3 regions of the Kribbella sp. NPDC026596 genome follow, and region 1 is predicted to be linked to each of the others. Evidence: riboswitches for the same ligand, from Rfam matches in the RefSeq annotation. Region 1 holds a riboswitch; each other region holds the start of a gene.
The links. A riboswitch is a leader RNA that binds a small molecule or an ion and turns the genes downstream of it on or off. The one in region 1 is predicted to bind ZMP and ZTP.
Positions count from the first base shown of each region.

Region 2: linked by a shared signal. The riboswitch ahead of AB0E63_RS36300 (5-aminoimidazole-4-carboxamide ribonucleotide transformylase) and the one ahead of AB0E63_RS39255 (glycine hydroxymethyltransferase) in region 1 are both predicted to bind ZMP and ZTP.
Region 3: linked by a shared signal. The riboswitch ahead of AB0E63_RS02945 (tetrahydrofolate dehydrogenase/cyclohydrolase catalytic domain-containing protein) and the one ahead of AB0E63_RS39255 (glycine hydroxymethyltransferase) in region 1 are both predicted to bind ZMP and ZTP.

Region 1 is NZ_JBEZYF010000076.1:29,973-33,239, forward strand. It holds gene AB0E63_RS39250 (hypothetical protein) at 403-615, shown strand; gene AB0E63_RS39255 (glycine hydroxymethyltransferase) at 608-2,056, opposite strand; ZMP/ZTP riboswitch at 2,085-2,164, opposite strand; gene AB0E63_RS39260 (acyl-CoA dehydrogenase family protein) at 2,164-3,267, opposite strand, start outside.
Region 2 is NZ_JBEZYF010000064.1:8,502-11,768, forward strand. It holds gene AB0E63_RS36295 (MMPL family transporter) at 1-1,011, shown strand, start outside; gene AB0E63_RS36300 (5-aminoimidazole-4-carboxamide ribonucleotide transformylase) at 1,008-1,919, opposite strand; ZMP/ZTP riboswitch at 1,936-2,018, opposite strand; gene AB0E63_RS36305 (nuclear transport factor 2 family protein) at 2,021-2,392, opposite strand; gene ilvD (dihydroxy-acid dehydratase) at 2,429-3,267, shown strand, end outside.
Region 3 is NZ_JBEZYF010000003.1:25,328-28,594, forward strand. It holds gene AB0E63_RS02940 (phytanoyl-CoA dioxygenase family protein) at 1-734, shown strand, start outside; gene AB0E63_RS02945 (tetrahydrofolate dehydrogenase/cyclohydrolase catalytic domain-containing protein) at 736-1,578, opposite strand; ZMP/ZTP riboswitch at 1,607-1,695, opposite strand; gene AB0E63_RS02950 (beta-N-acetylglucosaminidase domain-containing protein) at 1,696-3,267, opposite strand, start outside.

The sequences.
Region 1 (3,267 bases):
GGCTCGGATGGTGACTTCGTGCTGGCTGCGCGGCGTACAGGACGTCATAGCCGGCCTGTTGGGCGTGCGCTGGTGTGAGTCCGGCCTGTGACAGCGGCGGTGTGATGAACGTAGTGTTCGGGACGGCGACTGATCACCGCATGAACGAGCCACGCTTCGAGTTCACAGCCGGCGAGATCATCGACCTCCTTGCTGAGCTTGACCTTCGGCTGAACAGGCGCGGCGTCTCCGCGTCGGTCTTCATCGTCGGAGGGGCTGCGATCGCGGTCACCTCGGGCGGCGACCCGCGCCGCACCCAGGACATCGACCCCGTCACGCGCGACGGGGTCGCTGTGGACGGGGCGCGCGAGATGGCAGCGGAACGCGGCTTGCCGGAGGACTGGCTGAACACCGAGCCACTAAGTGGATACCGCCATTGCCGGATTCGGTCGCAACCACGTCTGGCTCACCGGGCTGGCCGATGTTCGGGACGCGTCCATGATCAGCCTGAACACGACCGTGTGGGTCTCGGCAGCGGTCGCGGTCGCCGGCGCGGTGCTGGGCGCCGTACTGATGCCGCAACGGAAAACGCCCGCTCCCACGAGCGTGGGAGCGGGCGCCGTGGAACTCAGCTGAGCTCGAGGCCCGGGTACAGCGGGTGCTTGTCGAGCATCTCGGCCGAGGCCGCCCGGGTCTTGTCCGCGACGCCGTCGGCGAGCACGTACTTCGCCTTGGACGGCGCACCGGCGGACGTCGTCGTCGGCGTGGTCGAGGAGAGCACGTCGACGATCAGCTCGGCGACCCGGTCGAACTCGTCGGCGCCGAAGCCGCGCGTGGTCAGCGCCGGTGTGCCGATCCGGACGCCCGAGGTGTACCAGGCGCCGTTCGGGTCGCGCGGTACGGCGTTCCGGTTGGTCACGATGCCGGCGTCGAGCAGCGCGGACTCGGCCTGGCGCCCGGTGATGCCGTACGACGAGACGTCGAGCAGGACCAGGTGGTTCTCCGTACCGTCCGTCACCAGCTTCACGCCCCGCTTCATCAGGCCCTCGGCCAGCGTGACCGCGTTGTCAGCCACCGCCTGCGCGTACACCTGGAACGAAGGCTGCCGGGCCTCGGCCAGCGCGACCGCCTTCGCGGCCATCGTCTGGCCGAGCGGGCCGCCCAGCACCATCGGGCAACCACGGTCGACGGAGTCGGCGTACTCGGGCTGGCAGAGCACCATGCCGCCGCGGGGACCACGCAGCGACTTGTGCGTGGTGGTCGTGGTGACGTGCGCGTGCGGGATCGGGTCGAAGTCGCCGGTGAAAACCTTGCCCGCGACCAGACCGGCGAAGTGGGCCATGTCGACCATCAGCGTCGCACCGACCTCGTCGGCGATCTCGCGCATCTTCGCGAAGTTGATCCTCCGCGGGTACGCCGAGTAGCCGGCGATCAGGATCAGCGGCTTGAACTCGCGAGCCTTCCGCGCCACCTCGTCGTAGTCGAGCAGCCCGGTGGCCGGGTCGGTGCCGTAGGAGTGCTGGTTGAACATCTTGCCGGAGATGTTCGGCCGGAAGCCGTGGGTCAGGTGACCGCCGGCGTCCAGCGACATGCCGAGCATCTTCTGGTCGCCGAGCGCCTTGCGGAGCTTGGTCCAGTCCTCGTCGGACAGGTCGTTGACGTGCTTGGCGCCGACCTCGGCCAGCGCCGGGGACTCGATCCGCTGGGCCAGGATCGCCCAGAAGGCGACCAGGTTCGCGTCGATGCCGGAATGCGGCTGGACGTAGGCGTGCGGCGCGCCGAACAGAGCCGTCGCGTGGTCGGCCGCGGTCTGCTCGACGGTGTCGACGTTCTGGCAGCCGGCGTAGAAACGGTGCCCGATGGTGCCCTCGGCGTACTTGTCCGAGAGCCAGTTGCCCATCGTCAGCAAGGTGGCGGGGGAGGCGTAGTTCTCGCTCGCGATCAGCTTCAGCGAGGATCGCTGGTCGGCCAGTTCGGCCTTGATCGCACCGGCGATGGTCGGTTCCACAGCGCCGATCACCTCGAGCGCGTTGCGGTACGCGGCCGATGCGGCGGCGGCATCGAAGGGTTGAGTCATCGTTGTCTCTCCTGCGGTTGCAGTGGGTCGAAGGCACCCAGGCGCACGGTGCCGACGGTTTTCGCTCCCCGGTGGTTCTCCACCTCAGCGCGCCAGTCGCGACGCGGTCACCCTATCGCGCGCTCGATGATCAGCGGGAACGGTGTCGTCCGCGGGAGCGTCCCGAACACACCGCCCCAGTCGTTGGCCAGCCGCGACGCGACGAACGCGTCCGCGACCTCGGGCGTCGAGTGCCGCACGAGCAGTGACGCCTGCAGGCACAGGGCCATCCGCGCCGCCAGCCGACGGGCTCCTGCTTCGGCGTCCGCTGCGTCAGCAAGCGCTTGCAGTACGTCGTTCACGGCCGCGTCGAGGCGCTGATCGGCACCCCGCGCCGCGCCCACCTCGAGCAGCCAAGCCTCCAGCGACTCAGGCCTCCTGAGGGCTCGCAGTACGTCGAGAGCGTTGACGTTGCCGGAGCCTTCCCAGATCGAGTTCAACGGCGACTCCCGGAACAGCAAAGGCAGCCCGGACTCCTCCACGAACCCGTTCCCACCCAGACACTCCAACGCCTCAGCCACCATGAACGGAGTCCGCTTACAAACCCAGAACTTCGCGAGCGGCAGCGCAATCCGCCGGAATGCGGCCGCTTGTTCATCACCGTTCTGGGAGGCATCGACAGCAGCAGCAAGACGCATCCCCAGCGCGGTCGCCGCCTCACTCTCGAGCGCCAGGTCCGCGAGGACGTTCCGCATCGCCGGCTTGTCGGCGAGCAACCCACCGAACGCCGAGCGGTGGCGGGTGTGCCAGAGGGCCTCGACCAGGGCGCGTCTTTGGAGAGCCGCCGAGCCCAATACACAGTCGAGTCTGGTTGCGGCGACCATTTCGATGATGGTGCGGACACCCGCGCCCTCGTCGCCGAGGCGGTAGCCGATGGTGTTGTGGAACTCGACCTCGCTGGACGCGTTCGAGCGGTTCCCGAGCTTGTCCTTCAGCCGCTGCAGCGCGAACGTGTTCCGGTTGCCATCGGCAAGCACCCGCGGCACGACGAAGCAACTCAGCCCGTCCGGCGCCTGCGCGAGTACCAGGAAGAGGTCGACCTGCGGCGCCGAGCAGAACCACTTGTGCCCGTTCAGCTGGTACTCACCGTCGTCCCCGGCCGGTGTCGCGGTGGTCAGGTTCGCCCGGACGTCCGAGCCACCCTGCTTCTCGGTCATCCCCATCCCCGCGAG
Region 2 (3,267 bases), on a different contig from region 1:
CAGCTCGATGCGGGCACCGATCCGGCCGGGGACTCGAGCCGGAAGGCGTACGACCTGGTCGCGCAAGGGTTCGGACCGGGCGCCAACGGTCCGCTGACGGTCGTCGTACAGCTCCCGTCCGGCAGCGCGAGCGACAACCAGACCCTGCTGACCGGACTCACCTCCACGCTGCAGAAGACCCCCGGCGTTGCGGCCGTACAGCCCGCGAGCACGAACCAAGCCGGTACGACGGCGATCATCACCGTCATTCCGACCACCTCGCCGTCGTCGGCGGACACCGAGGATCTGGTCAACCGGATCCGCGACGACGTACTCGCGGGGCAGAACGAGCCCACGTACGTCGTCGGCACCACCGCCGGGTACGTCGACTTCACCGAGAAGGTGGCCGGCCGGATGCTGTGGCTGATCGGCGCGGTCGTCCTGCTGGCCTTCCTGCTGCTCACGGTCGCCTTCCGCTCGCTGCTGATCGGGGTCAAGGCCGCGGTCCTCAACCTGCTGTCGGTCGGCGCCGCGTACGGCGTGATCGTCGCGGTCTTCCAGTGGGGCTGGGGATCCTCCCTGGTCGGCATCGACGAGAAGGTGCCGATCCCGTCGTTCGTCCCGATGCTGATGTTCGCGATCGTGTTCGGGCTGTCGATGGACTACGAGGTCTTCCTGCTGTCCCGCGTCCACGAGGCCTGGCTGGTGACGAAGGACAGCCATCGCGCCGTGGCCATCGGGATCGGCGCGACGGCCCGGGTGATCACGACCGCGGCGGCGATCATGATCGTGGTGTTCCTGAGCTTCGTCCTCGACGACGACCCGACCGTGAAGATGCTCGCGGTCGGCATGGCCGTCGCGGTCCTGATCGACGCCAGCATCGTCCGGATGATCCTCGTCCCGTCGGTGATGACGCTGCTCGGCGACCGGGCCTGGTGGCTGCCGAAGTGGCTCGACCGGATCGTCCCGGACATCCAACTCGAAGGCGGTCCGGCCCCCGAAGCCAAGCCCCGCGAGACCTCCCCGGTCTAGTGACGAAACAGGCGTACGCCGGTCGGTGACCAGCTGATCCCACGCTCGGCGCACGCCGCCGCGACCTCGTCCGACCGGATCGAGCCGCCGGGCTCGGCGATGTGCGTGACGCCGTGCCGGTGCGCTTCCTCGATGTTGTCGACGAACGGAAGCGCGCCGTCGGACGCCATCGAGACGCCGGTCAACGGTTCCGTCGAGTGCCGGGCCCACCACGCCTGAGCCTTCTCGCCGGCCAGTCGTGTGCAGTCCACGCGCGACTGCTGCCCGGCACCGACGCCAATCGTCATGCCGTCCTTCACCATCACCACAGTGTTCGACTGGGTGTAACGGGCGACGATCAACCCCAGCACCAAGTCCCGCCCCGCGGCCTCCGGCACCGCCGGATCCAGCAGCTCACGAGTCAGCGGTACGTCGTCCCGCCGCTGCGTCAGCCGCAGTCCGTAGAACTCGCGGACCTCCGCCGCCGGCGGCTCGAACGCCGGGTCGGCCTCCAGCACCAGGAAGCTCCCACGCTTCTTCGCCGCCAAGGTCCCGACCACGCCTTCGTCGTACCCAGGCGCGATGATCCCGTCCGACACGACGCGCTTGAGCACCCCGGCGAGCTCCGCGTCGACCGGATGCGAGACCGCGACAAAGTCGCCGTACGACGACTTCGGATCGGGATCGCGAGCGCGGAGATAGGCCGCGCTCACCGACGAGCCCAACGCCGCCCCAGCCGGCGACACATGCTTGTACGACGCAGCCGCCGGCATCCCGAACGCCTCCGCACCCTCGCGCACGAGCTGCCACCCGGTGAGCGCATCCAGCACGTTGATGTACGACGGCTGGCCAGAGACCACCGTGAACGGAGCGCGCGGCCCAGTCGCCACCATGTCCGCGGTCTGATGTGGATTCATCCCATAACGCATCAAGCACCTCCGAGATCGGAGGCGCCCAGGCGGACGACGCCTTGCTGGTTGATTCCGCTCCCCGGTGGTACTCCACCCTCGCCAGTCGCGGTGATCCCAGCCTAGTCCCGCCAGCTGCCGGTCCAGTCGTAGAGCGGTGCGGTGGTCGCGTACTCACGCAGATACACGATCCGATCCCCGTCGAGCCGCGCGACAGTCGAGCCGTCGAACGCCCCCGGCGAGCCCTTCCACGTGCACTCGAAATGCCACTCGACGACCAGCACCTCACCTGCGGTCGCCGACGAGGTGATCTGCCACCCGTCGACCGTCCCGCCGGCTCCGAACCAAGCCTTCATCCACTGCTCGACCCGCGCTCGGCCGCGATAGACAGGTCCGTAGCACTCGATCACAACGCAGTCGTCGGTCAACGTCTCCAGCACGGCCGGGATGTCATGCCGCCGCCATCCGTCGATGTAAGCCTCGAGTCGGTTCACCTGGCACAGCGTAGGCAACCGAATAGAGTGAGCGGCATGGTCGATGTGAAGCCTCGTAGCCGGACAGTGACCGATGGCCTGGAAGCCACCGCCAGCCGAGGGATGCTCCGGGCGGTGGGGATGGGGGACGACGACTGGGCGAAGCCGCAGGTCGGGGTCGCCTCGAGCTGGAACGAGATCACCCCGTGCAACCTGTCCCTGGACCGGCTCGCGAAGGCGGTCAAGGAAGGCGTGCACGCGGCCGGCGGCTATCCGCTCGAGTTCGGCACGATCAGCGTGTCCGACGGCATCTCGATGGGCCACGTCGGCATGCACTACTCACTCGTCAGCCGCGAGATCATCGCCGACTCGGTCGAGACCGTGATGGAGGCCGAGCGACTCGACGGCTCGGTGCTGCTGGCCGGTTGCGACAAGTCGCTGCCCGGCATGCTGATGGCCGCGGCCCGGCTCGACCTGGCGTCGGTGTTCCTGTACGCCGGGTCGATCATGCCGGGCAAGCTCGGCGACAAGGACGTCACGATCATCGACGCGTTCGAGGCGGTCGGCGCGTGTGTTCGCGGCCTGATCACCCAGGACGAGGTCGACGCGGTCGAGCGCGCGATCTGCCCCGGTGAGGGCGCCTGCGGCGGGATGTACACCGCCAACACGATGGCCGCTTCCGCCGAAGCACTCGGGATGTCGCTGCCGGGCTCGGCCGCCCCGCCCGCGGTCGACCGTCGCCGCGATGGCTACGCCCGCAAGTCCGGCGAGGCCGCGGTCGGCCTGCTGCGGAAGGGGATCACGGCCCGCCAGATCCTCACCAAGGAGGCCTTCGAGAACGCCATCGCCGTCGTGATGGCGCTCGGCGGCTCGACGAACGCCGTACTGCATCTGCT
Region 3 (3,267 bases), on a different contig from region 1:
TGTGCCGCAGTGACCTCGGCGTCATCGACGGCGGTCCGGCCGCCGAGCCGACCGAGGACGTCCTGCGCCAGTACCTGTGCATCCACCAGCCGCACAAGGTGTCCGACGTGGCGCTCGCGGCGTTGCGGGCACCACGGGTGGTCGCGGCGCTGACCGCGGTGATCGGGCCGAACGTCAAGGCCATGCAGTCGATGCTGTTCATCAAGCCCGAGGGGAAACCGGGCCAGGCGTGGCACCAGGACGAGTTCTTCATCCCGACCAGGGATCGCTCGCTGACCGCGGTGTGGATCGCGCTCGACGATGCCACCGTGGAGAACGGCTGCCTGTGGGTTCTACCGGGCTCCCATCGTCGCGGGGTCATCTATCCCGACCGGGAGCAGGACGATCTCCGCTTCGACTGCACGGTGGAGGCGTTCGACTTCCCGTACACCGACGGCGATGCGGTCCCGGTCGAGGTGCCCGCGGGTTCGGCGGTGATCTTCAACGGCTACCTGCTGCACCGATCACTGCCGAACACCGGCCGGCACGGACTCCGCCGGGCGCTCGCCAGCCACTACATGAGCGCGGAGTCGCTCCTCCCCTGGCAGTCCGTGCCATCCGGAGTCCATGTCGGCAAGCACGACTACCGCGACATCGTGATGGTGGCCGGGACCGATCCGTACGCCTACAAGGGCATCGACGATCTCGCCCGGCCGCACTCCCGCCGGGACAAGGACGGCGGGTGCGACCGCTGACTCACCCCGCCTGAGCCTCGGCGGCGTCGACGGCCTGCTCCAGCAGCAGGGCGATCGTCATCGGCCCGACACCGCCCGGAACCGGCGTGATCAGGCGGGCGACCTGGGCCGCCTCCTCGAAGTGGACGTCACCGACGTTGCCCTCGTTGTACCCGGCGTCGACCACGACCGCGCCCGGCTTGAGCCAGTCGCCGCGGACGAAGTTCGGCTTGCCGACCGCGGCGATCACGATGTCCGCGGTGCGGACGATGTCCGGCAGGTCCGTGGTCCGCGAGTGCGTGTAGGTGACGGTCGCATTCGATGCCAGCAGCAACATCCCGACCGGCTTGCCGAGGATCGGGCTGCGGCCGATGACGACCGCGTGTGCTCCGGCGATCGGTACGTCGTACGCCTCGAGCAGGCGCATGATCCCGCCGGGCGTCGCGGACCGGAACCCGGGATCGCCGAACGCCATCGCGGCGAACGACCGCATCGTCACGCCGTCGACGTCCTTGCCCGGGTCGATCGCCTCGAACGCGGCCCGCTCGTCGATCTGTGCCGGCACCGGGTGCTGCAGCAGGATCCCGTGCACCTCGGGGTCCTGGGACAGCTTGGTCACCTCGGCGACCAACTCCTCGGTCGTCGTCTCCGCGGGCAGTACGACGCTCCGCGACGCGATCCCGGCCTTCTTCGACCGGTTCTGCTTCATCCGCACGTACGTCGCCGACGCGGCGTCGTCCCCCACCAGTACGGTCGCCAGACACGGCTGCACGCCCGTCCGCTCCCGCAGTTCGCGGGCTCGCTCGGCCGCCTTCGCCACCATCTCGGCGGCGAGGTGGGTCCCGATCATCAGTTCAGCGGTCATGGCGCGCTCCTTCGGGCGTCGACTACAGGTCAGATGCCCAGGCGCGCGGCGCAGCCGGATCTCCGGCAGACCGTTCCCCGGTGGTCTTCCACCTCAACGCCAGTCGCGGTCCATCGCTCAGGATACCGAGTCGGTCACCCGGCTGATGAAGGTGTCGGCAACGCCGTCGCCGATGCGTGGGTGGGTCTTGGAGTGCGGGAGCCGGATGTCACGGATCTCCTCGGCCTGCGTGACCAGGTGGTTGATCTGGTCCCGGCCGGTGGCGACGTCCGAGCTGTTGCCTTCGGCGCCGGCTTCGAGGACGCGAAGGGCCTGGCGCAGCGCCTGACCCCAGTAGAAGGCCGCGTCGAGCCAGGCATCCGCCTCGTCGGCGAACGCCGGGTCGATCACGCCCTGGCGAATCTGACCCGGAGCGTTCTCGATCGCTTCGAGGTACGGCTCGAGGTCCGCGATCGCGCCGGCCAGGTCACCCGCATCCCAGGTCCGCCAGAACGCGGCGGTCTTCGCGGTCAGCGCCGGGGCGTTCGCGAGATGAAGCTTCCCGTCGTAGGTGGTGAGGTCGGCGAAGATCTCGAGCGCCGCGATCGTCTCGGCGTCTCCCCCGGCCGTTTCCGCGATCGCGCGGTGCCAGGACGCCTGCTCGTCGTACGTCGCCGGGTTCCAGCCGAACTCCGCGAACGAGTAGAGGGCGAGCTTGCTGGCCCCGGCCTGGTTCATCGGGTTCGAGATCACGCCGACGACGTGGTCCGCGAGGCCCGGCTCGCGGCCGCTGTACGCCGCGAGCAGGATCCGCCCGGCCGCGTAATCGTTGACCGGGTAGTTGTCCCAGATCAGGATGTCGTGCCCGAACACCGCCTTCGCCTCAGCCGCCTGGGCGCTGGTGATCGCCTCCGGTACGACGCCGATACCGGTCCAGTGCACGACCACCGCACCGTCCATCTGCTCTCGCAGCGCCTGCTTGTACGGCGTCTCGTCGACGTTGTAGTACTCGGTCGGGACCATCTGCAGCGGCGCGAGGTCCGCCTTGGTCTCGACCCACTCGCGCTGGATCCGGTTCAGCAGCTCGCTCTGCGCGAGCCCTGCCCCACCGCCGCCGGGGGCGTACCTCTCCTCGTCGTCGGCGCTGTGCCATGTCTCGTACTCGATGTCGTCCAGGGCCACGTTGAACGCCCGCGCACCCAGCGCGTACAGCGCCTCGAACTTCGCGATCAACGCCCGGAAGTCGGCGTCGTCGGTGTAGCGCATCGACAGGCCCGGCGAGAGCGCGAAGGTGAAGTCGACCTTGTTCCGCCGGGCGCGATCGATCAGCTCGCCGAGCTCGGCCAGCTTGTCCGCCGGGTACGGGTCGCGCCACTGCTCGCGGTGGTACGGGTCGTCCTTCGGGGCGTACTCGTAGGTGTTCATCCGGTGCGCGCCGAGGTAGTCCAGGTGATCGAGCCGGTCCGCGTGCGACCACGGCGTACCGTAGAAGCCTTCGATCGACCCGCGGTACCGCATCGTCGGCCAGTCGCGGATCTCGACGCCGTCCACATGGTTGCCCTGGACAAGCTGTGCGAAGGTCTGCGCGGCGTAGTAGATGCCGCGGGCATCGACCCCGTCGAGCACGACCTGCTGAGCGCCGACGGCCACGACGTACCCCTCGGCCGGCAGCAAACCGGCCGGCGCGACACCGAGCTGCTCGAGCGTGCT